DNA from 4 places in the Bradyrhizobium sp. NBAIM03 genome. Region 3 is predicted to be linked to each of the others. Evidence: riboswitches for the same ligand, from Rfam matches in the RefSeq annotation. Region 3 holds a riboswitch; each other region holds the start of a gene.

The links. A riboswitch is a leader RNA that binds a small molecule or an ion and turns the genes downstream of it on or off. The one in region 3 is predicted to bind cobalamin.
Region 1: another riboswitch for cobalamin. It lies ahead of I6F21_RS10985 (energy-coupling factor ABC transporter permease); the one in region 3 lies ahead of I6F21_RS36685 (ribonucleoside-diphosphate reductase subunit alpha).
Region 2: another riboswitch for cobalamin. It lies ahead of metE (5-methyltetrahydropteroyltriglutamate--homocysteine S-methyltransferase); the one in region 3 lies ahead of I6F21_RS36685 (ribonucleoside-diphosphate reductase subunit alpha).
Region 4: another riboswitch for cobalamin. It lies ahead of I6F21_RS10965 (TonB-dependent receptor); the one in region 3 lies ahead of I6F21_RS36685 (ribonucleoside-diphosphate reductase subunit alpha).

What each region holds. Positions count from the first base shown of each region.
Region 1 covers NZ_JADYVS010000006.1:96,103-103,508, reverse strand. Annotated here, with positions in the region: gene I6F21_RS11025 (precorrin-2 C(20)-methyltransferase) at 1-16, shown strand, start outside; gene cobJ (precorrin-3B C(17)-methyltransferase) at 13-747, shown strand; gene I6F21_RS11015 (cobalt-precorrin-6A reductase) at 723-1,469, opposite strand; gene cbiE (precorrin-6y C5,15-methyltransferase (decarboxylating) subunit CbiE) at 1,468-2,649, shown strand; gene I6F21_RS11005 (cobalamin biosynthesis protein) at 2,646-3,014, shown strand; gene cobM (precorrin-4 C(11)-methyltransferase) at 3,011-3,793, shown strand; gene I6F21_RS10995 (cobyrinate a,c-diamide synthase) at 3,793-5,103, shown strand; gene cobA (uroporphyrinogen-III C-methyltransferase) at 5,100-5,831, shown strand; cobalamin riboswitch at 5,877-6,096, shown strand; gene I6F21_RS10985 (energy-coupling factor ABC transporter permease) at 6,133-6,810, shown strand; gene cobF (precorrin-6A synthase (deacetylating)) at 6,856-7,406, shown strand, end outside.
Region 2 covers NZ_JADYVS010000022.1:82,131-89,536, forward strand. Annotated here, with positions in the region: gene I6F21_RS27620 (thermonuclease family protein) at 1-109, opposite strand, end outside; gene I6F21_RS27625 (nodulate formation efficiency C protein) at 1,915-2,697, opposite strand; gene I6F21_RS27630 (hypothetical protein) at 3,040-3,315, opposite strand; cobalamin riboswitch at 3,727-3,930, shown strand; gene metE (5-methyltetrahydropteroyltriglutamate--homocysteine S-methyltransferase) at 4,030-6,375, shown strand.
Region 3 covers NZ_JADYVS010000052.1:6,247-13,652, reverse strand. Annotated here, with positions in the region: partial or broken gene I6F21_RS36690 (hypothetical protein) at 558-784, shown strand; cobalamin riboswitch at 805-1,019, shown strand; gene I6F21_RS36685 (ribonucleoside-diphosphate reductase subunit alpha) at 1,228-3,063, shown strand; gene I6F21_RS36680 (ribonucleotide-diphosphate reductase subunit beta) at 3,054-4,127, shown strand; gene I6F21_RS36675 (patatin-like phospholipase family protein) at 5,162-5,407, shown strand; gene I6F21_RS36670 (glucose 1-dehydrogenase) at 5,540-6,298, opposite strand; gene I6F21_RS36665 (acetoacetate decarboxylase family protein) at 7,390-7,406, shown strand, end outside.
Region 4 covers NZ_JADYVS010000006.1:87,756-95,161, forward strand. Annotated here, with positions in the region: gene I6F21_RS10955 (hydantoinase/oxoprolinase family protein) at 1-1,853, opposite strand, end outside; gene I6F21_RS10960 (PepSY domain-containing protein) at 2,317-3,753, opposite strand; gene I6F21_RS10965 (TonB-dependent receptor) at 3,766-6,123, opposite strand; cobalamin riboswitch at 6,236-6,439, opposite strand; gene I6F21_RS10970 (histidine phosphatase family protein) at 6,512-7,084, shown strand; gene cobT (nicotinate-nucleotide--dimethylbenzimidazole phosphoribosyltransferase) at 7,091-7,406, opposite strand, start outside.

The DNA.
Region 1 (7,406 bases), on a different contig from region 3:
GGATGCCGCCGAATGACAGGCACACTGACCATCGCGGGCCTCGGGCCGGGCAGCGACGCGCTGGTGACGCCGGAAGTTTCCGCCGCGCTTGCGACGGCGACCGACATTCTGGGCTATGCGCCCTATGTCGCGCGCGTGCCGCCGCGGCCTGGGCTCACTCTGCATCCATCCGACAATCGCGAAGAGCTGCAACGCGCGAGCGAAGCCCTGCGGCTTGCCGCCGAAGGCGGTCAGGTCGTCGTCGTCTCTTCCGGCGATCCCGGCGTGTTCGCGATGGCATCCGCCGTGTTCGAGACGCTCGAGCAGGCGCCGGAATTTCGTGAACTTTCGATCCGTGTGCTGCCCGGCGTCACCGCGATGCTGGCGGCCGCCGCGCGTGCCGGCGCGCCGCTCGGCCATGATTTCTGTGCGATCAACCTCTCCGACAATCTCAAGCCGTGGGCGGTGATCGAGAAGCGCCTGCGCCTCGCGGCGGAAGCCGATTTTGCCATCGCGATGTACAACCCGCGCTCGGCCAGCCGCCCGGAAGGATTCGGCCGTGCGCTTGCGCTGCTTCGCGAAGCCGGCTGCGGCGAGCGTCTCATGATCTTCGCGCGCGCGATCAGCGCGGCTGATGAAAAGATCGAGATCGTGACGCTGAACCAGGCGACGCCCGAGATGGCCGACATGCGCACGCTTGTCATCGTCGGCAATTCGCAGACGCGCCGCATCGGCCGCTGGGTCTATGCGCCGAGGCGCGCAGAATGACCGAGCCATTGCATCACGTCAGTGACACTCTCGACCCTTTGGCGCTCGGGCAGCTCTGGTCGCGAGATCATGATTACGGGAAGGCCGAGCCTGCGCGCCGCGTCGATCTTGGCGCGCGCGCCGTCGCCGCCGGAATTGCGGGCGACGATCCAGGCGATGCCGCGCGTGTGCAGCATCTCCAACTCGCCGTCGAGGGTGAAGGGGCCACGCGATACGATCACATCGGCCGCGAAGGGCAGCGACGCTTCGGGCGGATCGACGAAACGCAGCGTGTAGGCATGTTGCGGCTTGGCCGCGAACGGCGCGATGTGCTGACGGCCGATGGCGAGGAACACGTTTGCCGGGGCGTCGGGCAGTGCGGAGACGGCAGCATTGACATCCGCCACCTCGATCCAGTTGTCGGTGGACGCCTTGATCCAGGGCGCGCGCTCCAGCGCAAGCAACGGCGTGCCCGTCTCGGTGCAAGCCGCAACGGCGTTGCGGCTCATTTCCGCGGCGAAGGGATGCGTTGCATCGATCACATGCGTGATGCCTTCGGCGCGGATGTAATCCGCAAGTCCGCTCACGCCGCCAAACCCGCCGATGCGCGTCGGCAGCGGCTGATCGGCGGGCGCGCGGGTGCGGCCGCCATAGGAATAGATGGCATCGATGCCGGCGCGCGCGATCTCCGCGGCGAGCAGGCTCGCATCGGCCGTTCCGCCCAGAATGAGGGCGCGAATCATGTCTGATCCCTGGCTGACCATCATCGGTATCGGCGAAGATGGCCTTGCCAGGCTGTCGGAGGCAAGCCGAAAGGCGCTTGCCAAGGCCGAAACCGTGTTCGGCGGCGAGCGCCATCTTGCGCTTGCCGAAATTGGCAGCCGCGGTCGTCCATGGCCGGTGCCGTTCGATGCGGATGTCGTGCTGAGCTGTCGCGGCAGGCCGACGGTGGTGCTCGCCTCCGGCGATCCGTTCTGGCATGGCGCCGGCGCGAGCCTTGCCGAGAAGCTCGGTGGCGACGAGTGGATCGCGCATCCTGCTCCGTCCACCTTCTCGCTCGCCGCCGCGCGGCTGGGCTGGCGACTCGAATCCACCGTCTGCCTCGGGCTTCACGCCGCACCGTTCGAGCGTCTCGGTCCGCATCTGGCGCGAGGGGCGCGCATCATCTGTCTCGTGCGCGATGGGAAAGCGGCTGGCGATCTGGCTAGGTGGTTGAGCGAGCGCGGGTGGGGCGCCTCGGCCTTCTGGATGCTCGCCGCCCTCGGTGGCCCGCGCGAAAGCGTCACAGAATATCGCGCCGATAGTCTTGCCGGTGATCTCGCCGGAAACCTGGTCACCGTCGCCGTCGAGGCGAAGGGCGGACAGGGGATGCCCCGCAGTTCGGGATTATCGGACGACCTCTTCATGCATGACGGCCAGATCACCAAGCGGCCGGTACGTGCGCTCGCGCTCTCGGCGTTGGCGCCGCGGCCCGGCGAACGGTTGTGGGATATCGGCGCAGGTTCAGGCTCGATCTCCGTGGAGTGGGCGCTGTGTGGTGGGACGGCGAGTGCAGTCGAAGCGCGCGAGGATCGCGCCGCGAACATCCGCAAGAATGCAGCCGCCTTCGGTTTGGCACATCGGATCACAGTCGTCACGGGCAGGGCACCGGAAGCTCTTGCCGGGTTGGAAGCGGCGGATGCCGTCTTCATTGGCGGTGGTCTCGACGAAGTGTTATTTGATGCGATCTGGCCGCGGTTCTCGCCGGGTGCGCGGCTCGTGGCGCATGCTGTGACGCTGGAGACGGAAGCTCTGCTCGGCGAGCTGCATCGGCGTCACGGCGGCGAACTGATGCGGGCCGAAATTTCGCATGCCGCCCCGCTCGGCCGCTATCGGTCGTGGGAGGCAGCACGCCCCGTGGTGCAGTGGAGTGTGGTGCGATGAAGGTCGCCGGACTCGGCTTCAAGCGCGATGTGACGCTGGCTTCGCTGCGTGAAGCGCTGCTCGCTGCGGGCGGTGCGGAAGGGCTTGCGGCGATGGCAACCGTCAGCGATAAGGCCGACATCGAGGCGCTGAAGCAACTCGCACGTGAATGCGGCGTGCCGATCAGGGCCGTTCCGGCCGCGACACTGGCCGGCATCGACACGCCCACGCAATCGAAGCTCGTCGCGGAGAAATTTGGCACCGGATCTGTAGCCGAGGCTGCGGCGCTCGCGGTCGCCGGTCCGCGCGCGCGGTTGATTGCAGCACGGGTTGTCTCGCAGGATCGCACCGCGACCGCCGCGATTGCCGAAGGAGACGGCCCATGACGGTGCATTTCATCGGTGCCGGGCCGGGCGCACCCGATCTGCTGACGTTGCGCGGCCGCGATCTGATCGCGGCCAGTCCGGTTTGTCTCTATGCCGGCTCGCTGGTGCCGGAGGGCGTGCTGGCGCATTGCCCGCCCGGCGCACGTATCGTCAACACCGCGCCAATGTCGCTCGACGAGATCATCGCCGAGATCGCAGGCGCGCATGCGGCAGGCCTGGATGTCGCGCGGCTGCATTCCGGTGATCTCTCAATCTGGTCGGCGATGGGCGAGCAGCTCCGCCGTTTGCGTGCGCTCGGGATTCCCTACTCGGTGACACCCGGCGTTCCCTCGTTCTCGGCTGCCGCGGCCGCGCTGGAGGCCGAGCTGACGCTGCCCGGTCTTGCTCAGACGGTCGTGCTGACGCGCACGCCGGGCCGTGCCAGCGCGATGCCCGAGGGCGAGAAGCTCGCCGCGTTCGCCGCGACCGGCGCGGTGCTCGCGATCCACCTGTCGATCCATCTGCTCGACCAGGTCGTCGCCGAGCTGACGCCGCACTACGGCGCGGATTGCCCGGTCGCGATCGTCTGGCGCGCGAGCTGGCCGGAGCAGCGCATCGTGCGCGCGACGCTTGCAACGCTCGGTGCGTTCGTGGGTGGCGAGATGGAGCGCACGGCGCTGATCCTGGTCGGCAAGACGCTTGGCGCTGCCGATTTTGACGAGAGCCGCCTCTATGCCGCCGACTACGACCGCCGCTACCGGCCGGTCGGTGCCGAGCCGCGCTTTCCGGAGGCGTCGTGATGCCGGCGAGCCTTGTCATCTCCGCGCCGGCCTCCGGCGTCGGCAAGACCACGCTGACGCTGGCGCTCGCCCGCGCCTGGCGCAAGCGCGGCCTGAACGTGCAGTGCTTCAAGAGCGGCCCCGACTATATCGATCCCGCCTTCCACGCCGCAGCCACGGGACGCGCCTCGGTCAACGTCGACAGCTGGGCGATGGATCGCGGCACCATCGCGCATCTCGTCAGCCGTGGCGGCAATGCAGATGTCGTTCTCGCCGAGGGATCGATGGGCCTGTTCGACGGTGTCGCCGCGCGCGGTGTCTCCGGCACCGGAGCGACCGCTGATATCGCGGAGATGCTGGGCTGGCCAGTGGTTCTGGTGATCGATCCCTCCGGCCAGGCGCAGACTGCGGCAGCGATCGCCGCCGGCCTTCGCGATTACCGCGCCGGCGTGCGCCTTGGCGGCGTCGTGCTCAATCGCGTCGCCAGCCCCCGCCATGAGGATCTGGTGCGGCGCGCGCTGAACGAGGCCGGCATCAAAGTGTTCGGCGCGCTGCCGCGCCATGCCGAGATCAGCCTGCCGAAGCGGCATCTCGGTCTCGTGCAGGCCGAGGAGCAGGCCGAGATCGGCAAGCTGATCGACGAGGCCGCGCGCTTTGTCGCCGAGCACGTCGATCTCGATGCGGTGCTCCACTCGGCAGGCCAATGGTCGCCGCAAGCTGCGGCGAACGGATTGAACGTGACGCCGCCCGGCCAGCGCATCGCGCTGGCGCGCGATGCGGCGTTCTCCTTCGTCTATCCGCATATGCTGGAAGCTTGGCGCGCCGCGGGCGCCGAGATCGTGCCGTTCTCGCCGCTGGCCGATGAAGCGCCCGATGCGAGCGCCAACGTGTGTTGGCTGCCCGGCGGCTATCCCGAGCTTCATGCAGGAAAGATCGCGGCCAATGCGCGCTTTCGCAGCGGCTTGCGCGCTTTCGCCGAGACGCGGCCGGTGCATGGCGAATGCGGAGGCTATATGGTGCTGGGCGCAGGCCTGACCGACGCCGACGGTATCAGCCATGAGATGGCGGGGCTGCTTGGCCTCGAGACCAGCTTTGCCAAGCGCCGCATGCATCTCGGCTATCGTCTTGCTGAACTGGCTGCGCCGATGCCGGGGCATCAGCCTGGCGCGCGCCTGCGCGGCCACGAGTTCCACTATTCGACCATCCTCGCCCAGCCCGATACGCCGCTCGCGGTCGTGCACGATGCCACCGGCGCGGTCATTGCCGAAACCGGCTCGCGCCGTGGCCATGCCACCGGCACGTTCTTCCATCTGATCGCGGAGGACCGGTGAGCGGTTTTGTCTCTTTCGTTTCCGCCGGTCCGGGCGATCCCGAGCTCCTCACGGTGAAGGGCGCCACGCGGCTGCGCGAGGCCGACGTCGTGCTTTATGACGATCTTGCCTCCGGCGCGATCCTCGATCTCGCACGGCCCGGCGCCAATCTCGTCGCGGTGGGAAAGCGGGCCGGGCGTCCTTCGACCAAGCAGCACCACGTCAACCGTCTCCTGGTCGACTATGCCGCAACCGGCGCGCGCGTGGTGCGGCTCAAGTCCGGCGATGCCGGCATTTTCGGCCGGCTGGAGGAGGAGATCGAGACGCTGCGCGAGGCCGGCATCGGCTACGAGATCGTTCCCGGCGTCACCTCCGCCTGTGTCGCCGCCGCCCAGGCCGGCATTCCCCTGACCCGCCGGTATACCTCCCGCCGGGTGCAGTTCATCACCGGCGCTGACGTCACGGGCGAGCTGCCGCCCAATCTGAATTGGGCGGCACTGGCCGACCCCGAGGCCACGACCGTGGTCTATATGGGCCGGCGCACCTTTCCGGCGCTTGCCGCAAAATTGATCGCGCACGGCCTCGCTCCCAGCACTCCGGCGCTGTTCGCCGAATCTCTCGGGCGTCCCGACGAACGGCTGGTCCGCACCACGATTGCCGAGCTCGCGGAGCAGCTTGGGCGCGGCGGCGCCGCTTCCACTGCGGCCGTCATCCTGTTCGGCGCGCTGGCGGGAGAATATCCGGCATGACGGCTCCGGCAGCGGTTCGCCCCTTGACGCCCGCGATACGAAAGGGGCACACAAGAGCGGCATGGTGCTCGACGCGGCGCAAAGCGCCGGAGCATAATCGGGAATGGGGATGGGCGGACCCAGTTGCGGCGCCCAAAACCCCAGCCGCCCCCGCGACTGTAAGCGGTGAGGGCCTCCGAACCGCCACTGGACCGCAAGGTCCGGGAAGGCCGGAGAACCCAGTGAACCGCGAGCCAGGAGACCGGCCGTGCACGTTTTGAGGCCAAGGCCGTCGGGTGTGACGGCGGAAAGGAATTGAGCCATGCATATCGAACCCGGGATCGTGACGGGCGCCAAGCTCGTGTTGAGTTACGCAACCGGCATCGCCGCAGGCGGCGTTGCCTTGAAGCTCGCGGTCGAGACCGTGCGCGAGCAGGGCGCCGGCTCGTTCGCGGCGCGGACACTGGCCACCACCGCTCTCGTCTTCGTCTTCTTCGAAATCCTGCCGCACTTTCCGGTTGGGGTATCAGAGGTGCACTTCATCCTCGGCTCGACCTTGTTCCTGCTCTTTGGTGCTGCGCCCGCCGCCTTCGGCCTTGCATTTGGCCTGCTGCTTCAGGGCATGCTGCTGGAGCCAGTCGATCTGCCGCAATACGGCATGAACGTCACCACGCTTCTGGTGCCGCTGTTCGCGATCCAGGCGATCGCCAAGCGGATCATTGCCCGCAACACCGCCTATGTCGATTTGAAGTACGGTCAGGCGCTGGCGCTTTCGACGACCTACCAGGCCGGCGTGATCGCATGGGTGGCGTTCTGGGCGCTCTATGGCTCCGGCTTTGCGATGAGCAATCTCGCCAGCGTCGGGACGTTCGCTGCCGCTTATGCGCTGGTGATCGTGATCGAACCGCTCGCCGATCTCGCGGTGCTGGCGCTGGCGAAGTCGCTGCGCGGCGTCACCGCGCCCGGCCTCGTCACCCCGCGCCTGCACAACGCGGCGTAAGAGATCAGCGATGGGCCGCCGGTGTGGCCGCCCATCGCGCTCGCGATGCTAACGCTCTCCCTGATCGGCATCGGTTGCGGCGATCCCGCGCAGCTCACGCGCGCCGCCGTTGACGCCATCAACGCCGCCGATCTCATCCTGATCCCGCGCAAGGGAACGGCGAAATCCGATCTCGCAGATCTCAGGCGAACGATCTGCGCCGGTGTGCTCACCAACAAAACGACGCGCATCGCCGAATTCGATCTTCCCGTGCGCGATGCGACCGAGGCGGACTACCGCAAGGGCGTCGACGATTGGCACGATGCGGTGGCCGCGATTTGGTCGCAGACGATCGCTGGGCATCTCGAAGATGAGGGCAAGGTCGCGCTGCTGATCTGGGGCGATCCTTCGCTCTATGATTCTTCGCTGCGCATTGCGCGGCGGCTCGATCCATTGCCGACAATCGAGGTCGTGCCGGGGATCACCTCGATCCAGGCGCTGTGCGCGGCGCATGCGCTGCCGCTCAACGACATCGGCGAGCCGTTCCTGGTCACGACAGGGCGGCGCTTGCGCGAAGGCGGCTGGCCGCAGGGCGTCGACACCGTCGTCGTGATGCT
Region 2 (7,406 bases), on a different contig from region 3:
GCGTGGTTTTCTCGAGCTCGATCGTATTGCCGTCGAGGATGCGTGGAGGGCCGCTGAGCTTCGCCGCGCAGACCGGAGATGTGATGACAGCCAACAATGCGACCGTCATTACGCGGTGTTTCATTCCGACAATAGCCTTTCGTCTTGATTCATGTTCACGTGCGATCCGGCGCCGCGTTCGACGCTTAAACGCACTATGTCCGTTATCGGGCCGCATCTTTCGACGTTTGCTTTATGAAAGCTTGGCCCTCATTTCCAAGCTACGACCTGACGCTGCGTGAGGTTCAAGCGATTTCTTCCGGTGTGCGTATCGCGGTATCCTTCGAGCCTCACCGGTCTCACTCAGTGGGCGCGCACAGCACCCTCTCTCGGCCTGAGGAGGAGATCCCCATCGCTCAGCCGCCAACTCGGCATGCGGGAGAAAGCCGAGCCTCGGAACGCTGTTTCTCACGCGATTGAAGAAGAAAAGCGCCTGTGAATTGTGACAGTCGAGTGGAAGTCAGGCGTGGAGGACAGCAACCTGGCTATGCTTTGTGCCAACCTCCATCGGCACACAGAAGGCTGCCGACGGTTTCGGCGAGAGCGATGACATTTTAAGTTCTTGCCACGGAAAGACCGACGTTCGAAAGAAATCTGGTCTCGCGTCCTATCAGAGATTTGGACGAAAGGCGCCACGGAGTCCAGCTCAACGCTCGCAGCGCAACTGAATCGGTATCGTTTGCGCAAACCGCGGAAAACCAGGAGCTCTCTTGAGAGCCAGCCGGGATGGTCGGGTGGTGCCGCGGCCCCGTTCGGAGAAGGCCAGGATTTTTCATGACCCGGTCGGCGCGACTGGCGGCCGCTCTTTCGTTGTGCGCTTCCCCGTACTCACGTGTTGAGAGTTACCCAGCACGGCATGAGGGCATGCGTTTGCGCCGGGAAAATTTAAGGACAACCATGTGGAGCCGTGGCTACTTCGTATACGCACCGGCGAGGGGTAAGCCGCCCGCGTGTTCGGACGATCGCGAGTGCCGTCCTGATGCCATTCGGTGCGAGGCGTCAATCCACAACATGGGTAGGCCCATCGCGGCATCCGAGCAGGTAGCTCTGGTGTGGTATGGCCGACTCAAGCTACACATCATTCTGAGCCACCTCACTACCCAATGGAAATGAAATGGTTTCAGCCCCCCGGGAATTGCCCGTCTCTTCTTACGCGCTTGAAGTGGATGGCCGACTCAGAGCTGAATTCGCAACCAAAGACGGCGCCAGGGCAGGTGGAGCAGAACTAAAGAAGCGCTTTCCCATGCTTCAAATCCGGATCTACGATGCGCAGACGAATGCGTGCGAGGAAATCTAGCGGGCGACTCAGTCCGGTCTTCGATGCCTCGCGCACGGCTCCGGCTCCTCGTTGGGGGCACTCGAAGGACCGGTGGTCAAGCCGGGGCCGCTAACACTGCCCCATTACCCTATTAACCGGTTTCGTCGCAGCAGTCGATCCCGCGTGCCACCTCGGCCTCGGAATGGTCACGCTCTTGCGGGTGCCAGTCAGTCGCGCGATGCGCGGTTCGCACGCCGGATCGGGCTTGGGCCCGAGGCATCTGCAGGCCCAGTCCCGTGAAGAATGGCATGGAGAGCTGGTTCTCTCGCAAATGGTGTCCTTCCACTGCGTGGGGTGCGCCGAGGTCAAGCCGCCTCTCGCAAGGCGGCACGCGCCGCTGAGCTCGACTCCTCGCAGAAAGAATCGGAGGTAATCGTGCTGCCCCATTTTCTCGATGGCCGGCTGAAGGCCGCGGGAAAGCTCGCGACTGTTCAAGGTGTAAACACCGGAGAGTTTAGAGCTGATAGTCTTGCCGTTGCTCTGAGGCGTTCGGCCCTGCAGGAGCTACGGCGCGATCTTGCTCTGCGCGATCATTTACCGAGGCCTTTAGCTCCCTTCTAATCCTCCCGTTCCTTTGGCTCCATGCGAGCGAACCAGGAGCCAGGAGGAAAAGCCGCGATACGCTTGGCAAAGGAGGATTGCGGCTCCCAATCTTGTCCTTCGCTCTTCTCGAAAGTGATGACCCCGTTGTATGTAAAATAGCGGGGCCCTGGGATATTACAGTTCACCACAAGCAAAACGCGCCACAGATCACCTTTCTCGGTCGGCTTGTCATTCTGCTTCGGCAAGTAGTCCACTCCAACAGGATCAACGATAGTGCAGCTGCCCTGCCGCAGAAGATCACCGAGCCGACCTTGCATGGTCGTCACAAAGTTGAAGTTGGCCGGGTCATGCAGAAAGCCAAGATTTGCGTCCCTTTCGCCATCCTTGACTTCACTGGCGATCAACGAGAGCGCGAAGGCGCGCCAGCCCAATTCCATTGGCTTCGCATAGGTCGACGCAAGTTCAATCGTCCCGTCGAGCGCGACCTTCCAGGTGATAACGTACTCTTCGTCTGATTTATCATCCCGGTGCCTGGTCCAAGAAACAAAAACATATTCATTTTGGTCAAGTTCAGCGACGCCCCACATCCGAGGGACGAACTGTGCCACCTTCGAGACGTTGGAGATAACTTGTTCTATTGTCTCACCGTCTTGCGCTCGCCACGTTGACTTGACTCTTTCGACAAGGGGGCTGTCGTTAGCGCGAACAGTGTTGCTCGTCGCAGCCAGCCCGGCCAGGCAGATCAGGGATCGACCGAGCCAAAGCCATAGCGCGCGTCTTCCTGACGTTTTCTTCATAACCGTCGGCCTATCCGGTCTCATCCACACGTCATTCCAGAGCAGGCAACCTTCAACCTGTTATGCGCGAGCGCAAGAAGTTAGCGGCGACGCGACGGGGCGACCACTGGTTTTCCCGTGCGAGCAGGCGCTCCCCTCTATGTCACGCGCCGCTAACTTCACTGCCACCGACAGCCTCAATTTGCTGTGCTGGACATGCCCAGCAGGAGGACTGGGCAGGCAGAGGACGTGCATTCTTCGTGCCAGATAATAGACGGCAATTCGCACCGGTTTTGTGTCCTCTTTGTCGACTTTCCGACTGGCGCATGTCTCGATGTTTCCGTTCAACCTCTCCAGCACGGCTTATGCATCCCCGTCACGCACCGGATGTTCGACGGCACAGCGGAACGCCTCGGTGCCAAGTTCCTGATGAGAAGTGGCAGCACGTTTGCCGTCATTGAACCGTGTGGTTCGGTTATCGTTGCCGGAATGTGGGCTTTTGATCGCTGCCATGCCTTCGGGCACTTTCGGCCAAGGGGCCATGGCGCGTTTGGCGCTCCTTTCGCGACGTCCGGCGCTCCGGAAGTCGAGAACAGCCTCAGTCAGGCGCGCTTTGTACTCGATGGCGAACGACGGCAAGCCGATCTTCGCCGAGCATTTGGGGTGTGGCTGGCACCGCAAATCAAACGTGCTGCCCGGGTAAGTTGTAAGTTGCTGGCTTAGCCAGGTGTCTTGGCCTATTCAACACTGATCCTGTTGGTCGAGAAGGTGGCTGGATGGCGCGCGTGCTCGAAAAACCGCTGGGAAGCTGGGACTGGCGACAAATGCGTTCTGCTCGAGGCAGCGGCCCCGACCGCGCAAGCCGCATTTGTCCTTTCCACCGATCTGGCGTGCAACCCGCGGGCAACTGCGATGCTCATTGCGGTATCGCTGATTGGAGAGCACTGCTACATCATCTCAATGCTAGAGATGCACGGTCATTCGCGTAGCAGATGTCGCAGCATCAGCTTGAGACATGATCTGAGAGGTTGACGGAAGACTGCTCTTGCCGATAATCCAAGTCGTCGAGGTTCTCCGGTTTCCATTTGATCCGGAGCTAAGAGGGAAGCCGGTGAAAATGCCGGCGCTGCCCCCGCAACTGTGAGCGGCGAGCCGCTGTCCAACGACGTCACTGAAGCCTGCGCGGCTTCGGGAAGGCCGGACAGCAGCGATGACCTGCGAGCCAGGAGACCTGCCCCGACACTATATTCGTCCACGGGCGGGGTGTCCCGGTGGTGCGCCAAGCAGCCGTCGCACCGCGACTTCCCCTGCCTGCGTCCGCCATGGCCTTTGCCCCCAACATGGGTTAACGCTATGTCTCTTCTCTCCCTCCCTGTTGCCACGCTCGGAACGCCACGCATCGGTCCAAGGCGCGAGCTCAAAGTCGCTCTAGAAAGCTACTGGGCCGGAAAAAGCAGCGAACAGCAGCTGCTCGAGGACGCAGCTGGCCTGCGTGCCGCGAATTGGGCCCGTCAGAAATCTATCGGCGTCACGGTCATTCCATCGAACGATTTCTCGCTGTATGACCAGGTGCTCGACACAAGTGTCATGGTTGGCGCCATCCCGGAGATCTACGCCTCGAAAGCCGAATCCGTTTCGCTCAAGACATACTTCGCCATGGCCCGCGGTTCACAATGCGACGACCAGGAAGCGAGTTGCGGTCACGGACCGCGCGGATTTGGCGCACCCGCACAGGAGATGACCAAGTGGTTCGACACCAACTATCACTATATGGTCCCCGAGTTTCACAGGGGACAGACTTTCAGGCTATGCTCTCGCAAGCCGATCGAGGAGTATGAGGAAGCCAAGGCCCTTGGCTTTCAGACCCGCCCCGTCCTGATCGGGCCGGTCACATTCCTAAAGCTCGGCAAGAGTCCCGATCCCACGTTCCAGCCACTCTCACTGCTGGATGAACTGATACCGCCCTATATCGAGGTTATGCAGGAATTGGCCAAACGTGGGGCAAATTGGGTTCAGTTCGACGAGCCCAGCCTAGTTCTTGATCTGGATGAGGGGACGCGAAAATCTTTGCGACATGCCTATGACCGGCTCGCCAAGGAGGGGCCGGCGATCAAGATCATGGTTGCCAGCTATTTCGGCGACCTCGGCGACAATCTGGACACCGCCTTGAGCCTGCCAGTTGCCGGGCTGCACCTCGATCTGGTTCGAGCGCCACAGTTGTTGCACCAGATCATCGCTGGCGGCCGAAGTGATCTCGTCATGTCGCTCGGTGTCGTCGACGGTCGGAATGTATGGCGGTCGAATTTGTCGTCGCTGCGCCAGCGGCTCGAACCCGCGATTGCGAAGCTCGGCAAGGATCGTGTACAGATCGCCCCATCCTGCTCGCTGCTTCATGTGCCGGTCGATGTTGAACTCGAGACCGGGCTCGCTTCCGACGTCAAGAGCTGGCTTGCTTTCTCGGTCCAGAAGATGCGGGAGCTTGCGATCCTAGCGCGTGCACTCGCAGGCGACCAGAATGTTGCGTTAGCTCTTGCCGAGTCGGAAGGTGCCGCGACTGTCCGCCGGACTTCGCCGAAAATCCGTGATGCCAATGTCGCTGTCCGGATGAGAGCGATCGACCAGACCATGTGTCGGCGCGCGAGCCCATTTGCCCGTCGGGCCGAGATCCAAAGCAATCGATTCGGACTACCGGCTTTTCCTACCACGACGATCGGATCATTTCCGCAGACCACAGAGATCCGGAATGCCCGTGCGGCGCATGCGCGAGGTGCGATAAGCGACGAGCAATACGACAAGTTCCTCAAGGAGGAGACTGCGCGCGCCGTACGTTGGCAGGAGGACATCGGTCTTGACGTCCTCGTGCACGGCGAGTTTGAGCGCAATGACATGGTGCAGTACTTCGGCGAGCAACTCGCCGGCTTCGTATTTACCAAGAGCGGATGGGTGCAGTCCTACGGCTCGCGCTGCGTCAGGCCACCGATCCTGTTTGGCGATGTAGCACGGCCGAAGCCTATCACCGTGGACTGGTGGCGCTACGCGCAATCACTAACAAGGAAGCCGATGAAAGCGATGTTGACCGGACCGGTGACGATCTTGAACTGGTCCTTTGTTCGGGATGATATTCCCAGAAGCGAGGTCTGCCGCCAGATTGCGCTCGCGATCCGAGACGAAGTCCGCGATCTCGAGAATGCTGGTGCGACCATGATCCAGATCGACGAAGCTGCAGTCCGCGAAGGATTGCCGTTGCGTCGATCGGAGTGGGCGGCTTATCTCGACTGGGCCGTCGATTGCTTCCGCATCTGTTCATCGGGCGTCGCCGATCAAACGCAAATTCATACGCATATGTGCTACTCGGAGTTCAACGACATCATTGGTGCGATCGCTGCAATGGACGCGGATGTCATCTCGATCGAGACATCGCGCTCGAAAATGGAACTACTCGACGCGTTCAGGAACTACGAATATCCAAATCAGATCGGGCCGGGCGTGTACGACATCCACTCTCCACGCGTTCCCGAGACAGGCGAAATGAAGGAGCTGATGGTGTTGGCTCGGACGCGGCTGCAGGATTCGCAGCTCTGGATCAATCCAGACTGCGGCCTGAAGACGCGCAAATGGGAGGAGGTTCGGCCAGCACTAGCGAACATGGTCGCTGCCGCCCGCGAACTGCGCGCTGCATTCGATCCGCGAGGCCGTTGATCCGGGCTTCGGTCTCTTTTCGACAAAGCTGATCCGCTTGTGGTCATTTGCGCGGGAGCCTTAGGAACATAAAAAATGCCCCGCCCCGCTTAGCGGGCCGGGCGAAAGTCTGGGAGGAGCGACGCTGACGCATTCGCGCGGACTTCCATCGGCGAAGCCGCCAGTTCGATCACGGCGAGGACATTCGCCGAAAATCTGAGCCGAGTTGAAGCACAAGCTCAGCGTAGCTCAATTATGCCGTGGTATGCGACCGTATAGCCTGAGAGTTAGAATCTACACCAAGGTTTGTCGCTCATGAGCACGTCGGCACGATTACGATAGCAGCGAGGGGGCATGCCGGGCGGTCGCCGCAGGACACCAACAGCAAACTCGGTGCGCTTTCCTGCCTGGAGCCTTATGTTCGATTAGGGCGACGTAAGCCCGGCTCCATGGATCTCGCAAGCTTATCCAATGCATAAGCGGTTGCTAAATTTGAACCTTGCTTAAGGCAGTCCTTGGTCGACCGGTTCCACCCGATAGTCGGGTTTCGGCTTGGGCGCTGAGGAGCACCCTATCGGCACCGCGGCATCATCAAGCTCGTGACACCCTCCGCATGGTCCGCTCATAGATCTCAAACAGAGGTTTCTGGACCTAATTACCGGAGCGTCGCCGATGCCTATGGCCGCTCCAAGGCCAATGGGAGGGCATGCTGCACGCCGCATACACGTATGTAGGATCGCGATGAAGCGGACACGCGTCAGGAACGAGCATTATTTACGATGCGGATCCCCATAGCTTGTTGAAATCCAATTGCGCCAGAACTGGTCGTGGCGATCCACGTCCAGCGCCTTGCTGTTGGTGCTGAACGTACCCGGGACTGGCAGTGCCTCGCATTTCGCGTGCAGTGAGTAGGACCGGCTGCGGCCGGATGTCTCAGAGCGTATGGGGCGGGGCTCAAGGAGTGCTTCGCCGCACCCGCGCGGCGGCAATCGTCCGTCCTCATCGGTCGGCGGACATGAGAGGCGTCCGTTTCGCGCGATATCACTGCGCAA
Region 3 (7,406 bases):
AACTTGATTTAGCTCCTCGTTCCGCGGATCTCATCGAGGCCAGCCGGCCATAATGTGCCGCGCGCAAAGGTCGGACATATGACCGCACCGTCCCAATGTGTGAAATCGACTGAAAAAGCTCTTGCCTCGCGGGCCGTTCCACATATGGGGGCAAGGTCAGGTCGTACTTCCCTTCTGAGAGTAATCCGACCGCACTGCGGACGACTTCAAGCGAGACTTCTTGCAGATCAAAGCCTCCGGTGAATGTAGGCGCATTGCACCCTAACGGCGTGACGATTCCGGTATTATCGAGACGCGGTTTGGATATATGTTTCTCGTCCTTCCAATGTTCATGGAGGCAAACCAAGCAGCTTTTGGAATCGTGAACAAAGCGCGCGACCACGCCGCCTGCGAGCCCCACGGTCGCGTAGCCCATCACATAAGGCACATTCAGTTGGAAAGTGATTCCCCGAGCCAAGCCCCTGCCAGGGCGAGGGGTGGAGACTCGACGGGAAGCACTTACAGCGGACATCGCCGAGTGAAGGGATAGTCCAGACCACGAACGCCGCAAGGGTAACAGGCGACGCGATCGGATCATGAAGCGTTTCAAATCGTCCCGTCAGGCTCAACTTTTCTATCAGTTCATGATCAGGTCACGAACCTTTTCCACATCCTCTCTCTCGGAGCCGTCACTGCCGACTTCCGTCGTGTTTCGCGCGAGCGAGCCTTTGCGACTTGGCGCGAGATCTCCACGACCTTGACCTCGGGGCTGCTCCAATTCGTTAACTTGACGGCGCCGCCTTGACGAATCTCCGCGAGCGGCGCCTATATGTAGCCCGTCACGGTCTTCCATTCCCGCATCTCGTAGGATGGAAGCTAAGAGGGAACCCGGTGCGCCGGCAACGGCTATTCCGAGGCTGCCCCCGCAACTGTAAGCGGCGAGCGGTTGTCATCATGGTCACTGGCGCGACAGCGCTGGGAAGGCTGACAGCCCCAGCGACCCGCGAGCCAGGAGACCTGCCGCGACTGAACGAAAGTCCTCGGGCGGGGTGCCCCGGTGGGTCGCTTGCAGCCGGGCACATTTGCCAGCTCTCCTCGCAAGTGGTCCGCGCGGCCCCGGCGCCTAACATCGCGGGGTTGCCGATGTCGCCGTCTTACGATTTCGATCAGCGTGGTCATCTCGTCGCGCCACCGAGTGTGCGGCCGCGCCTAGCGCAGGCGAAGCCTGCGGCGCCTGAGCCGTGTCTGGTGCCCCTTTCGCCATCGCCGGCTCCGCTGCCGTGGCCCCTCGCGCCATCGCCAAAGCCGGCCGACCTCACGCTCGATCCGTCGCGCGACGACTTGTTGACGTCGTTCGGCAAGCTGACGCTGACCGACCGTTATCTGCTCGCCGGCGAAACTTACCAGGACATGTTCGGGCGGGTGTCTTGCGCTTTCGCGGACGATGTTGCGCATGCCCAACGTCTCTATGATGCGATGTCCCGGCTATGGTTCATGCCGGCCACACCGGTGCTCTCCAACGGCGGGACCACGCGCGGCCTGCCGATCTCCTGCTTCCTCAACTCGGTGGCGGACTCGCTCGAAGGCATCGTCGGTACCTGGAACGAGAACGTCTGGCTTGCTTCCAACGGCGGCGGCATCGGCACCTACTGGGGCAATGTTCGCTCGATCGGCGAGAAGGTGAAGGGCGGCGTCACTTCAGGCATCATCCCGTTCATCCACGTCATGGACGGCCTGACGCTGGCGATCAGCCAGGGCTCGTTGCGGCGCGGCTCGGCGGCGGTCTATCTCGATATCCACCATCCCGAGATCGAGGAGTTCCTCGAGATTCGCAAGGCGTCCGGCGACTTCAACCGAAAGAGCCTCAACCTGCATCACGGCGTCAACGTCACCGATGAGTTCATGCGTGCCGTGGGCGCCGGCACCGCGTTCGCTCTGCGGAGCCCGAAGACTAACGAGGTCGTCCGCCAGATCGATGCCCGCCAGCTGTGGCAACGCATCCTTGAGAACCGGCTCCAGACTGGCGAGCCTTATCTCTTGTTCATCGACACCGTAAACCGCGCGCTCCCCAAGCATCAGCGCGAGCTGGGCCTCAAGGTCTCGACCTCCAACCTGTGCAGCGAAATTACCCTGCCGACCGGCATTGATCATCGCGACGAGGAGCGCACCGCGGTCTGCTGTCTGTCGTCGCTCAACCTCGAGACCTGGGACCAGTGGAGTGAGGAGCCCACCTTCATCGAGGATGTCATGCGCTTCCTCGACAACGTGCTCAGCCACTTCATCACGGTGGCGCCGGACGGCATGAAGCGTGCCCGCTACGCTGCCCTGCGTGAGCGCTCCGTCGGCCTCGGCGTCATGGGCTTCCACTCCTTCCTGCAGGCCAAGGGCATTCCAATGGAAAGTGTCATGGCCAAGTCGTTCAATCTGAACATGTTCCGAAAAATCCGTCGCGACGCCGACGCGGCATCCGTGACGCTCGCGCGCGAGCGTGGTCCGTGCCCGGATGCCCTGGAACGCGGCGTGATGGCGCGCTTCAGCCATAAGATCGCAATCGCGCCGACCGCCTCGATCAGCATCATCTGCGGCGGCACCAGCGCCTGCGTCGAGCCAATCCCGGCCAACATCTACACCCATAAGACATTGTCCGGCGCCATCTCGGTGCGTAATCCGCATCTCGCCAAAGTGCTTGCGGCGAAGGGCGCCGACACTTCGGCGATGTGGCAGTCGATTATAGCACACGAAGGATCGGTGGCCCGTCTCGACATCTTGTCGGAGCACGAGAAAGCGATCTTTCGCACCGCTTTCGAGATCGACCAGCGCTGGATCGTCGAGCTTGCCGCCGACCGCGCCCCGTTCATCTGCCAAAGCCAGTCGATCAACCTCTATCTCCCAGCCGATGTCGATAAATGGGACCTTCACATGCTGCACTGGACGGCATGGCAGTGCGGATTGAAAAGCCTCTACTACTGCCGCTCAAAGTCTATCTCGCGCGCGTCGTTCGCCGGCAAGATCGGCGACAGCGACGAGGTGGCGGCGCCGCAGCCGCAGCGTACTGATTATGAGGAGTGCCTTGCATGTCAGTGATCGATCTTTCGGCCGTCGATCCGCGTACGCTGATCGGCAAGGGACGAGTGGGGCTGCTCGACTCGACCGGAACCTATGATGTCGATCGCTACGCCTGGGCTTACGAGCTCTGGAAGCGCCAGCAGCAGACCCATTGGATGGGCGAGGAGGTGCCGCTCGGCGCCGACCTCAAGGACTGGGCGTCGGACCGCGTCACCGCCAGCGAGCGCGCGCTGCTCACCCAAATCTTTCGTTTCTTCACTCAGTCGGACATCGAGGTCGGGGACAACTATCTCAAGCGCTACATCCCGATCTTCCAGCCGCTCACTGTTCAGATGATGATGTCGGCCTTCAGCAACATGGAGACGGTCCACATCGACGCCTATGCGCTGCTGCTCAAGACGCTCGGCATGCCCAAGACCGAGTTCGAGGCATTCCGCGGCTATGCCGAGATGCGCGCCAAGGCGGACTACATGCACGAGTTCGGCGTCGACAGCGTGGCCGATGTCGCTCGGACCTTGGCGATGTTCGGCGCCTTCACCGAAGGCATGGCGTTGTTCGCGAGCTTCGCCATGCTGCTCAACTTCCCGCGTCACAACAAAATGAACGGCATGGGACAGATCGTAAGCTGGTCAGTGCGCGACGAGAGTCTGCATTGTGAGGGTATCATCATGCTGTTTCACGAATGGCACCGCGAAACCGGCGCGGTGACGCGCGCTGTCCGTGACGACATCGTCGACGTCGCCAAGACCATGGTGAAGCTGGAGGAGAACTTCGTCGACCTCGCCTTCGGGCTCGGCAAGATCGAGGGCATGCGAGCTGAGCAGATCCACGCCTACGTCCGCTATGTCGCCGACTGGCGACTGACCCAGCTGCGGATTGCCCCGGACTTCGGCTTCTTCGAGGCCAAGGAGGGCGGATTCATCCAGCTCAAGCCGCATCCATTGCCGTGGCTTGTCGAGATTCTCAATGGTGTCGAGCACGCCAATTTCTTCGAGCAGCGCGCCACGGAGTACTCCAAGGCGGCGAGCCGCGGCAGCTGGGACGGCGAAAACGGGGTGTGGGCGGCTTTCGGCCGTATCTAGCCCATCTTTATTCATGAAGGGCCTGTGGGTGGCTGGCGAATGTGGTGTAAGCCGCCGATGGGACGTGGGATTCGGTTGCTGAGACCAATTCTGCGCTGACATCATCGAGGTAACCATACCGGCCATGGTCGATGATACGATTCTGCCCTTCCTGTTTCGAGCGGTCAGGCGCAAGACGATCACAGCCGCCTTTGATGGGGGGCGGCTGTTTTCAGCGGCTATGATGTGGAGGGCTCTACGACCCGAATCCGCTCGAATGCGACAGGGGACCAGAGGACTTCTCGTTCCGTGGATTCATAGCACCCGAAGGATCATTGAAATTCCTTGGCTGCGTCCAAAGGGCGCCATCAATGCGGGGCAGGGGCCCTTGCCGGCCCGGCTTAGATGCGTTCAGTCTAAGGCATGAGGCTTGGAGGTTTTGAGTGATGACGGTGCTGTCGATGAGCCGGGCTGAGATCGACCGGGTGCATGTGTTGCGGGATGTTGTGGCGGAACGGATTGCAGTGCGATGGCAGCGCAACTGCTTCGGGTCACATCGCGGCAGGCATTCCGGCTGCTGAAGGCCTATCGGATCGGAGGCCCTGCGGCACTGCTGTCGAAGAAGCGTGGCAAGCCGAGCAACCGAGCCTATCCGGCGGCGTCCCCACCATCGACCGCGCCTCCGGCGGGTCGAACATAGGGCCATCAGGCCAGCCTAGCTGTCCTCTCACCGATGACATTTCTAGTGAGCGGAACCTGCGACTTGTCTATCAGGCGCCGACACCGCGAATTTGGTGAGACCCTGCGCGGGACTGCCGAACTCGCCGTCGATCGTCGCGGACACTCCGCGGTGAGCTGCGTCATCCAACTACAACAGCGATTGTGAGAAACTTCACGATACAACCTCGGCCTGAGGCTTAGGTTAGGGTGCATCGAGTAGTGCTACGGATGTGCTGGCCCCTATTTGGTCACCACTTTGCATGTCCCGCAGCGATAAGCGATCGAGGCATCTTCGGGTTTCGCTTCCCTCGGAGTTTCAAAAGCGGGAGAAGCACATGGTGGGACGTCTTCCAGAACGTCGGATTGATCTAAAAGCGCGGCTCGAGAGTGGCGGGCCGCGCAAACGTCTTGCCATAGACGGGAGCGGAATCCGAGGGGGCCTCTCGTTGAAAATTCTAGAGGAAATCGAGCGGTTGCTAACCAAGGCAAGCAACCGCGCCGACTATCGTCTGGCGGACTATTTCGACTATGTCGCCGGAACCAGCACCGGCGGCCGCGCCGGAGAGCGCCGCCAAGCCTGAACCAACGAACCACGCCGTCTTGCTGTCCACACCAGCGGGCTTGCGGGGGCGAGCATAGGCTTCGTAGTTCCCACTGCTGTACTACATCGCAACCTCAGATCTTGTTTTATGTGACAATTGATCAGCTGCTAGTCAGAAGATGCTTTCGGGCGCCTGACACTTGTACGGGACGCCGATCGTCAGACCGCCATCGACGACGATTTCGGAGCCCGTAAGATAAGAGGACTCGTCACTGAGCAGGAACAACACTACCTGTGACACTTCCGGCGGCTCGGCTGCCCGCCCAAGCGGAATGGGAAAACTGGAAGAATCGAAGTCCTTTGTCATCCAGGTGTTGATTAACCCCGGATGGACTGAGTTTATTCGAACCCCAGACGCAGCGGCCTCCAAAGCAGCGGACTTGGTAATGCCGCGCACGCCGAACTTGGAAGCAACGTAGGCGTGAAGCCCTGCACTACCCCTCAGCCCCTCGACCGACGAGATGTTGACGATCGAGCCTCCGCCCGCGCGGCGCATGGCCGGCAGGGCAGTCTGCATTCCCAAAAATACACCGGTGAGATTGACAGCAAGGGTCTTCGTCCACTGCTCAAGCGGAAACTGCTCGATAGGAGCAATACTGGCTATGCCGGCATTGTTGACGAGGCCATGCAGCGCGCCAAACTTGCTCTCCGCAGCCGCGATCGCTTGGCACCATTCCTCTGGCTGAGCGACGTCTTGACGCAGATAGATCGCGGATGTGCCAAGGCCGGCCGCGAAAGCCTCGCCTTCTTTACGAAGAATATCGGTGATCACGACTTTAGCTCCCTCCGCTACCAGCAGGCGCGCATGAGCGGCCCCCATCCCTCGAGCCCCGCCGGTCACCAGAATGACTTTTTCGCTGACACGTCCCATAATTTCGCTTCCTCGACAGTGTGGTGGTGCAAGGTCTTTGCGACATCCACTATGCACTATGTCAATCGACCCCTGGTCGATCTGCTGTGTCCCGCTGCGATGCCCAAAGGCTGTGCGTAGTGCCGTGTAACTCGGCGTGAAAACCAACTCAATAACGATTCCACGTCGTGGACACGCGTCCGCCGTTCATACATTACCGTCGGAGTGTTGAATTGGCATCACGACATTGGGCCACCTTGTTGAGCCCGACGAATCACGACCGAGTTTCCTCCGGAAGATGCGCGTGGACTGCAGGCGACGCAACGCCGGTTCCGCACAGATGCACCGTACTGAGCTCTTCGTGGCTGGCCGCGGGAGTGGGGCGCAGAACGCATGAGGCTCTCCGAGTCTTGCGAAGTGGAGTATCCATCCTGTGCAATCGGCGCGCCGAGAATCTCGTACGAATGCAAACTCACGCAACTCTTGCAGAGTTGCTACAGCTGTTCCGATCTTCTTACGCGACCTGGGTATCCGCTAGCATGCGTTTCGGGCCATGCACAGCGATAGCGTTTCGACATTAAAGCTTAGTCGAGCCTCCCAAAACTGCGAGGCGTGCGAACTCGTCATGCGTTTACGTCCCAATTGATCATGTCGGACTTTCGACATTCCGCGTGTCCAATCAAACAAGGGGGAAGGCAACAGCAGAAGAGGCGACGGTTGTCGGCGGCCTTCTCGTACATCTTCATCCGAGCGAGTCCTCTAACACCGAATGAGGTGCTTGGCATCGACGTTGCATGCGACAGATAGAGAGGCCTATCGAGTTATCATCATCGTCGGTGAGCATACTTCACGGGAATGAACGCACGATCGTCAAGCTCATTCTGCACCACAGAATTGGGGTGCAGCGCGCAGAACTGTACGCGTCGTCGGCGAGACGATCATGATCAGCGCTCTATGAGCCGAGGGATCACCGAGCTGCATTGGAGGTTGCATCATCGAGGTTGCATCATCACAGTCTCTTCAGGATGCTTCAAAAACCGAGCACTGTTGCTGAGATGAGTTAGCTGAATCTACAGTTGCGTCCAAACACTCCAAGAGCGACGAGGAATGCGATGCCCGAGGTAAAAGG
Region 4 (7,406 bases), on a different contig from region 3:
TCGTGGAAGCCGTCGAACGAGCAGGTGCGCGTGCTCATAGACACTGCCCTCGCCGCAGTCGCCGGCCGGCTGACAATTGTCGTCGACGGGCGACGCGCCTGCACCCGCACCGATTCGATGACGCAGGGCTCGCCGGTCGCATAGCCGAACAGCTCATGATGCCGCGTCAGGAAGTCCTGCTTCAGCCTGGCGACGTCGAGCGGCAGCGTGAAGGATACCGGAATGGCGTCGTTCTGCGCCGCGTAGCGCATCAAGGCCACCGGCTCGACCTGGATCTCGGCCTTCGCAACATTGTTGGCGAGAAGCGGCGCCGAGGCATCGGCAATCAGGGCCTCGATCCGTTCCGAGACGCGCGCGAGATCGATGCCGTCAAGGGCGGCGCGAAGGGTCTGCTGCTGCAGGAAGCTGAAATCGGCGGTGAGGCAGCCCAGCGCCGAGAATGCGCTCGAGGCACTGGGCACGACCACCTCCGCAATGCCGTAGAGATCGGCAAGGCCCGCGGCATGCATCGGGCCGCCGCCGCCGAAGGCCAGCAGCGTGCAATCGCGCCCGTCGATGCCGCGCTCGACCGTGACGCGGCGGAGCGCGCGGGCCATGGTCGCGTTCGCGACCTTGATGATGCCGAGCGCCGTCTCCGTCAGGCTCAGCCCGAGCGCGCGGGCAATCGGCGCGATGACGCGCTTTGCGGCCGCGATGTCGATGCCGATGCGGTCGCCAAGCTTGGTCTCAGGATTGAGATAGCCGAGCACCGCATTGGCATCGGTGATGGTCGGCTCCGTGCCGCCGCGGCCATAGCAGGCCGGGCCCGGCTCGGAGCCGGCGCTCTCCGGCCCGACCGTCAGCCCGCCGGGACCGTTGCGCACGATCGATCCACCGCCGGCACCGATCGAGTGCACCGCGAGCATCGGCTGGCGCAGCGGCTTGTCGCCGAGCATGCGGCCGTCGGTCATCTCGGCCTGGCCGTCGACGATCAGGCACACGTCCGTCGTGGTGCCGCCCATGTCGAAGGTCAGCATCCGCGCGCAGTCGAGCTGGCGCGCAATGCTGACCGACGCCGAGACGCCGGCCGCCGGGCCCGACATCGCCATCACCAGCGGACGCTGCTTCACCGCCGAAATCGGCACCATGGCGCCGGCGGAGTGAAACACCTGCAGGCCGGGCCCGATCGGCAGCCGCTGCTCCAGCTCGCTGAGATATTCCACCGCGATCGGCATCGCGGCCGCGTTGAACACGGTTGCCGAGGTTCGCTCATATTCGCGCGCCTCGGGATTGACCTCGTGCGAGAGCGAGACGTGGGCGACGACGCCCCTGAGCCGCTCGCCCAGCATCTTTTCATGCACCGGATTGGCATAGGCGTGAAGCAGGGCAACCGCGACGCTCTGCACGCCGGTCCCCTTCACCCACGCCACCAGACGTTCGACCTCCGCTTCCTCGAGCGCCTTCAGCACCCGCCCCTCATGATCGAGGCGCTCGGCGAGCCCAAAGCAGCGTTCAGGCGGCACCAAAGGCGGCGATTTCGGCGGAATGTCGAGCCGATAGAGATCGCGTCGGCGATAGCGGGCGATCTCGAGCACGTCGGCAAAGCCTTCGGTCGCGACCAGCGCCACCTTCGGCAGCCGGTTCTCGACGATCGCGTTGGTCACGCGCGTGGTGCCGTGGACGAAGCGCTTCACCTCGCTCTTGCGCAGGCCGACCGCCTCGATCGCCTCCAACATCGCCTGCACCGGTGCGACGGGGCGCGAAGGCACCTTCGCAATCCGCGCCTCCGCGGAATCGCGCCGTATCGCGATGATGTCGGTGAAGGTGCCACCGATATCGGTGCCGACCTCCCAATGATTGCCGGGATCGCTCATCTGCACAATCAGCTACGCGTGACGTTCATCATCATTCCCTGTCATGCCATCACGTGCGAGCGTGCGACAGAGCGATGGCCGCGGGATAGGGTCAGAGTTGTCGCAAACCAAAGCGCTAGCAAGCCACCGGCCTTGCGCGGCGCAGCATCGGCTGCACGTTTCCGTGCAGCGCTGCTCGCGCAGAGAGCAGAAGGCCGCGAAGTCAAAATGTGCAGCGCACCCTTGGATTCTTCGAGGCAAATAGAAGCGCCCGTTGCACTGCAATCGGATCGCACAAGGCCGTTTGTCTAATTTGCAGGCGATCGGTCGGCGGTGCGGGAGACAGCACTGACCAAGAGCTATGCACGCAGGTCGGCTCAGCCTCTCTTTATTGTACGGTCGGTAAGCGAGGACATCACCGGCCGCTGGTCGATAACCCGGCGCGCCGAACGGGTCGCGCCGGGTACGGAGATTTCGCGACTGGCTATGCGCTCGCCAGCCATGCCCGCAAGCGCCGCCAACCGATGACGATGCCGGTGATGGAGAACATCAGCCCGAGCGTACAGAGCCCGACAATGAGAGCGTCACGCAGCCGCGCATGAGCCAGCAGAATCGGGAAATCAAGCGTGTGCAGCGCACTGTAAAGCCAGCGATAGGCGCGGCGCGACGGGTCCAGTCTTTGCAGCAGCTTGCCATCGGCAGCATCGACATCGAACCAGAGATCGCCGCAGGTCGTCCGGTAGACGGGGGCCCCCGGAAGTGCGGATTGCGCCGGATAGTCGTCGTTGCCGGCGAGCAGGAACGGTGCGGCACAGCCGGTGCCAAGGCGCGCCGTCAGGCCGCCGATCTCCTGCCTATCCAGGTATGCCGCCGGTCCATCGCGCGGCGCGTCCCCTGCCCTGATCAACGCCTGACGGCCGAGACCAACCCGGTCGCGCCGATAGACATGGCCGTTGAAGGCGAACCATTCGACCTCGCGGGCCAACGGCGATATTGGCTGCGGATCGAGCGACGACGCGTCTCGCCAATCCGGGGCGGCATCGACCACGCCGGCCTCTGTCGGAGTCAGTTGCCCGCGCGAGAACAGGCGGCCGTGATCCATCGACAGCCAGCCGCTGAAGATCCAGCTCAGCACGAACACGGTCGCGACGAGACCGATGATGTGATGCAGGGCGTGCCAGCCCCGATAGGGCGACGAGAGCTGGCGTCCCCGCATTTTCACACGCACGATTCCGAGCACCGCACCAAGCAATGCCGCGATTAGGGCCAGCAGCGACAGCGTCCAGACCACGCCATCCCACAGCGCCCAGCTGCTGCGCAGAATTGTCGGATAGATCCAGTGCAGCACGCTGCCGGCCCAGTTCCACGCGCGCTCGCTGCGCGTCGTATCCAGGACGACTTCGCCGGTCAGCGACGAAACGTAGACCTCCGTTCCAGGGGCATCGCCGAGAGCGGCGCGAAACAAGGGGCGATGGCGATCAAAACCGTTCGGCACGCTCCATTGATCGTAATCCGACCGCGCGACGATCGCAGCGCGCACCGCCTCAAGCCCGCGCTGACGTGAATAAGCTTGCACGATGGTGAGCGCGACATCGGCTGATGTCACCGACGCGTCTCCTCCATCGGAGGCGCGAACCGCTCGCGAACCTATGGAGCCCGAGACGACGTAGACCGGTCCATCGCTCCGCTGGATCAGCCGAACACGCCTGCCATCGGCAATCCCGCTCGCCGCAACGGCGTCCGCGACCGAGATCCTCGTCCCGTCGCGATCGACCGGCACAAGTCCGGCAAATCGCTCCGCTTCCGTCAGCGACGGAAACGGGACGAAGTGCATGACGATCCCGCTCGCGAACCACATCGCGAACAGCAGACAGAACGCGATGCCGAGCCAGCGATGCGTGAGGACGATCGCGCTCATCATGCGCTCAAGGTCTCACCATTTGAACGCGGCCGATATTTCATAGGTGCGCGGCGCGCCCAGGAGGATCTGGTCCGGATAGAACGGATCGCCCCAGATCGCGTAGCGCTTATCAGTGATGTTGCGGACACGGAAGGTCAGGCGGGCCTGGTCGACCGCATTGAACGCCGTCTTGGGGATGTCGACGAAGGCGTAGACGTCGGCCACGGTGTAAGCCTTCATCGTCACGACGTTGGCGTCGGTGTTGTAGCGGTCGCCGACATGACGGCCGGTGATGCCAAGCTCTACCGGCCATGGTGTGAAGAAGCGATACGACGCGCCGGCATTGGCGACGATACGCGGCACGTTTGGCGGCGTGTTGCCGGAGAACGAGCCGCCGGCAAAATTGTAGTCGGCATAGCGCGCATCGACATAGGCGATGTTGCCCCACAGCCGCAGCGGCTCGATCGGGCGTATCGAGGCGGCAAGCTCGACGCCTTTCGACTCCTGTCGTCCGGCGATGTTGAGTTGCATGCCGCCGGCGGCCGCATAGACGTTCTTGCGCAGGACGTCGTAGGCCGAGAACGACCATTCCGCCCGGTTGTCCCAGAACAAGTGCTTGACACCGGTCTCATAGGTGCGCGCGGTGGTCAGATCGAGCGGCTGGGTGGGCGAGAGCAGGAAGATGTTGTTGGCTGCGACGTCGGCGCCGGTGGCGTATTGGCTGAAGAAGGTCAGGCCGGGAACGGCCTCCCAGGTGTAGCCGATGCGCCCCGTGACCGGCGCCCAGTCTTTCGTGAATGGAAAGCCCGCCTTCACGATCCCGTTCTTGTCGGTCGAATTGCGGTCGAGCCCGATATGCTCGACACGAAGACCGCCGATCAGCGCGAAGCTGCGCGTCAGCTTGAGCCTGTCCTCGAATGACAGCGCCTCGTTGTCGATGCGCGCGGTCTGCTGCTGCGTCGTGAGCAGGCCGTAGAAACCGCGGTTGGGGTCGACCAGCGAAACGGAATCGCCGGGAAAGTTTGCCGCGCCGGGCCTGACGAAATCGAGATAGCTCGACGACAGCGTCGTGACCAGCCGGTTGTCGAAGCCCGCAATATTTGTATCCCAGATCAGGTCGGTGATGTTGCCGACCAGTCGCTGACTGTGGGCGACATAGAAACGCTCGCGATCGACCAGGTTCGTGGTGGAATTGAACGCCTCGATCTCGTTATTGAACCAGGTCCGTTCCGCGCCATAGCCATAGGCCTGACTTTTCAGCGTGAGGTCAGGCGCGAGCTTCAGCTCGAAGCCGCCACGCAGCCACACTTCCTGCGCCACGTTGCGGTTATCGAGAACGTTGTAATTGGTGTTGAAGGTGCGGTCGTCGATGGTGACGGCACCGAGATTCGTTCCGTTGTAATTCGAGACGTAATTGCCGGAGACGATCCCCGTCGTCGCATGCGAACCGCTGAAGGCCACCGGCACCAGCGGCGCGCCCCAATAGGCCTTCGAGCGGTCTTCACGATATTCGACCGCACCCCAGATCCTGAGGCTGTCGGAAACACGGTAGTTGAGCTGGCCGGACGTGCCGAACGTCTTGACATTGGTGTCATCGGCAAAGCCGTTGAGGGCGGAACGGCTGATGTCGAAGCGATAGTCCAGGCCTTGCACATTGGTGCTGCCGCCGGAGCCGTAATGGGCACGGAACGAGTTCAGCGAATCCCAGGAGAAATTGGCATCGTTACGGACAGGTCCGGTGTGGGGCTGCTTGGTGACGAAGTTGATGGCACCGCCCGCGGCGCCCTCGCCCGAAATCAGCGAGGCCGGGCCCTTGAGGAATTCCACAGCCTCCAGATTGGCGGTATCCACGATCCGCGAGGTCATGTTCTGCGGACCGATCTTGATGCCGTTGTAGAGCGTGTTGATCTGGCTGTTGGTGAAGCCGCGCATGGAGAAGGCGGAAGGTTCGGCCGGGTTGTCGCCGGAGGTGACGCCGACGGCGCCCTGCGCCACCTCGGACACGGTGCGATAGCCCTGCTCGCGCATGGTTTCGGCGGAGACAACTTCGACGGTCGCGGGCGTCTGCCGCACCGTCAGGCCGAGCCGCGAGGCGCTTTCGGCAACGGCGTTGGAGTTGAGCGGCGTTTGCGGCGTCGAATCCGGCGTGACGGGTCTTGGCGCTGCGGATACAGCCGCCGGCCTGCGCGCTGCCGCGCGGCGCGCGCCCTGCGCCGTTCCTGCTGCCGGTTTGGCCGGCTTGCGTACCTGGGCGGGCGACACCTCGACGGGTGGCAGCGGCTCTCGGGCCTGCTGCGCCAGAGCGGCCGGCAGACCAAGAGCGGCAAAGGACGTGAACGCGGCGGAGGCAAGCAGGACGCGGCGCGGTCGTGCGATACGGATGGAAGACACAGGTGAAAACCTCGGTATGACGTCAGTGGCACGTCACAGCGAACGAGGTCTCACCTTTGGCCTTGCAGCCGTCCGATGAAGCAATGTCTGTACTCCCCGACCGACATCTTCGCGTGTGACCACGGCTGACGGCAGGTCTCCTGGCTCGCGGGTCGTGACCGCTTCGTCGCCTTCCCGGGACCGAGGACCCAGTGGCTCGTGACGAAGGATTCACCGCTTACAGTTGCGGGGGCAGCCGCGGCATTGGGGACAATTTTCCCCGCACCGCATTCCCTTTTCATTCCCTCTCGGGAAAACCGTCGCGAGCATCTAGGATTACCACCAAGACAGAGTCAATGTGCCAGTTGCGGCGTTGGGGCCACAGCAACCAACTTCCTTGGAGATGAGCATGGAAGGCGAGACCTTCCTCTGGTTGATCAGGCATGCGGCCGTCGCGGGCGTGCCCGGGACGATCCATGCGGCCGATGCGCGGGCCGACCTCGGCGATCACGCTGCATTGGCGGCCCTAAGGCAGCTGTTGCCCGCGGATCTCGCCGGCTATGCCAGCCCGTCGCGGCGCACGGTCGAGACGGCGCGCGCGCTGGGGCTCGAACCGGAGCTGATCAGCGAGTTTCGCGAGCAGGATTTCGGCGACTGGACCGGCCATCGGCATGACGAGCTCGCCGCGACCGGTGGCGAGGCCTACGCGCAGGTCTGGCGCGATCCGGCGCACGGACGGCCGCCGAATGGCGAGAGCTTTGCGGATCAGGTCGCCCGCGTCCGCCTGGGCCTGGCCCAGATTGGCGCAGGCTCCGCAGCACTGGTCGTCCATTCCGGCACCATACGCGCTGCGCTCTGCATCGCGCTCGATCTCACACCGGAAGCCGCGCTGCGCTTCGTCGTCGATCCGCTGTCGCTGACCCGGATCGACCGGCTGGCGGGCGGTTGGCGCGTCGTGTCGGTCAACCAGCGCGTGGCTTGAGCCGCATCAAGAAGACCGATCCGGCACATTGGCCTGCGCGAACGTCGCCATGCCATTGTGAAGTGCGCACGCCGAGCGCACCAGCGGCAGCGCGATGGCGGCGCCCGATCCCTCGCCGAGCCTGAGATCGAGGCTGATCAGCGGCTGCACGTTCAGCGCGCGCAACACCAGCCGATGTCCCTGCTCGGCCGATTGATGCGAAGGCAACAGGAACGGCTGGCAGGACGGGTTGAGGCGCACCGCCGTCAGCGCCGCCACCGAGACGATAAAGCCGTCGATCAACACGGGGATGCGGCGTTGCGCGGCCGCGATGATCGCACCC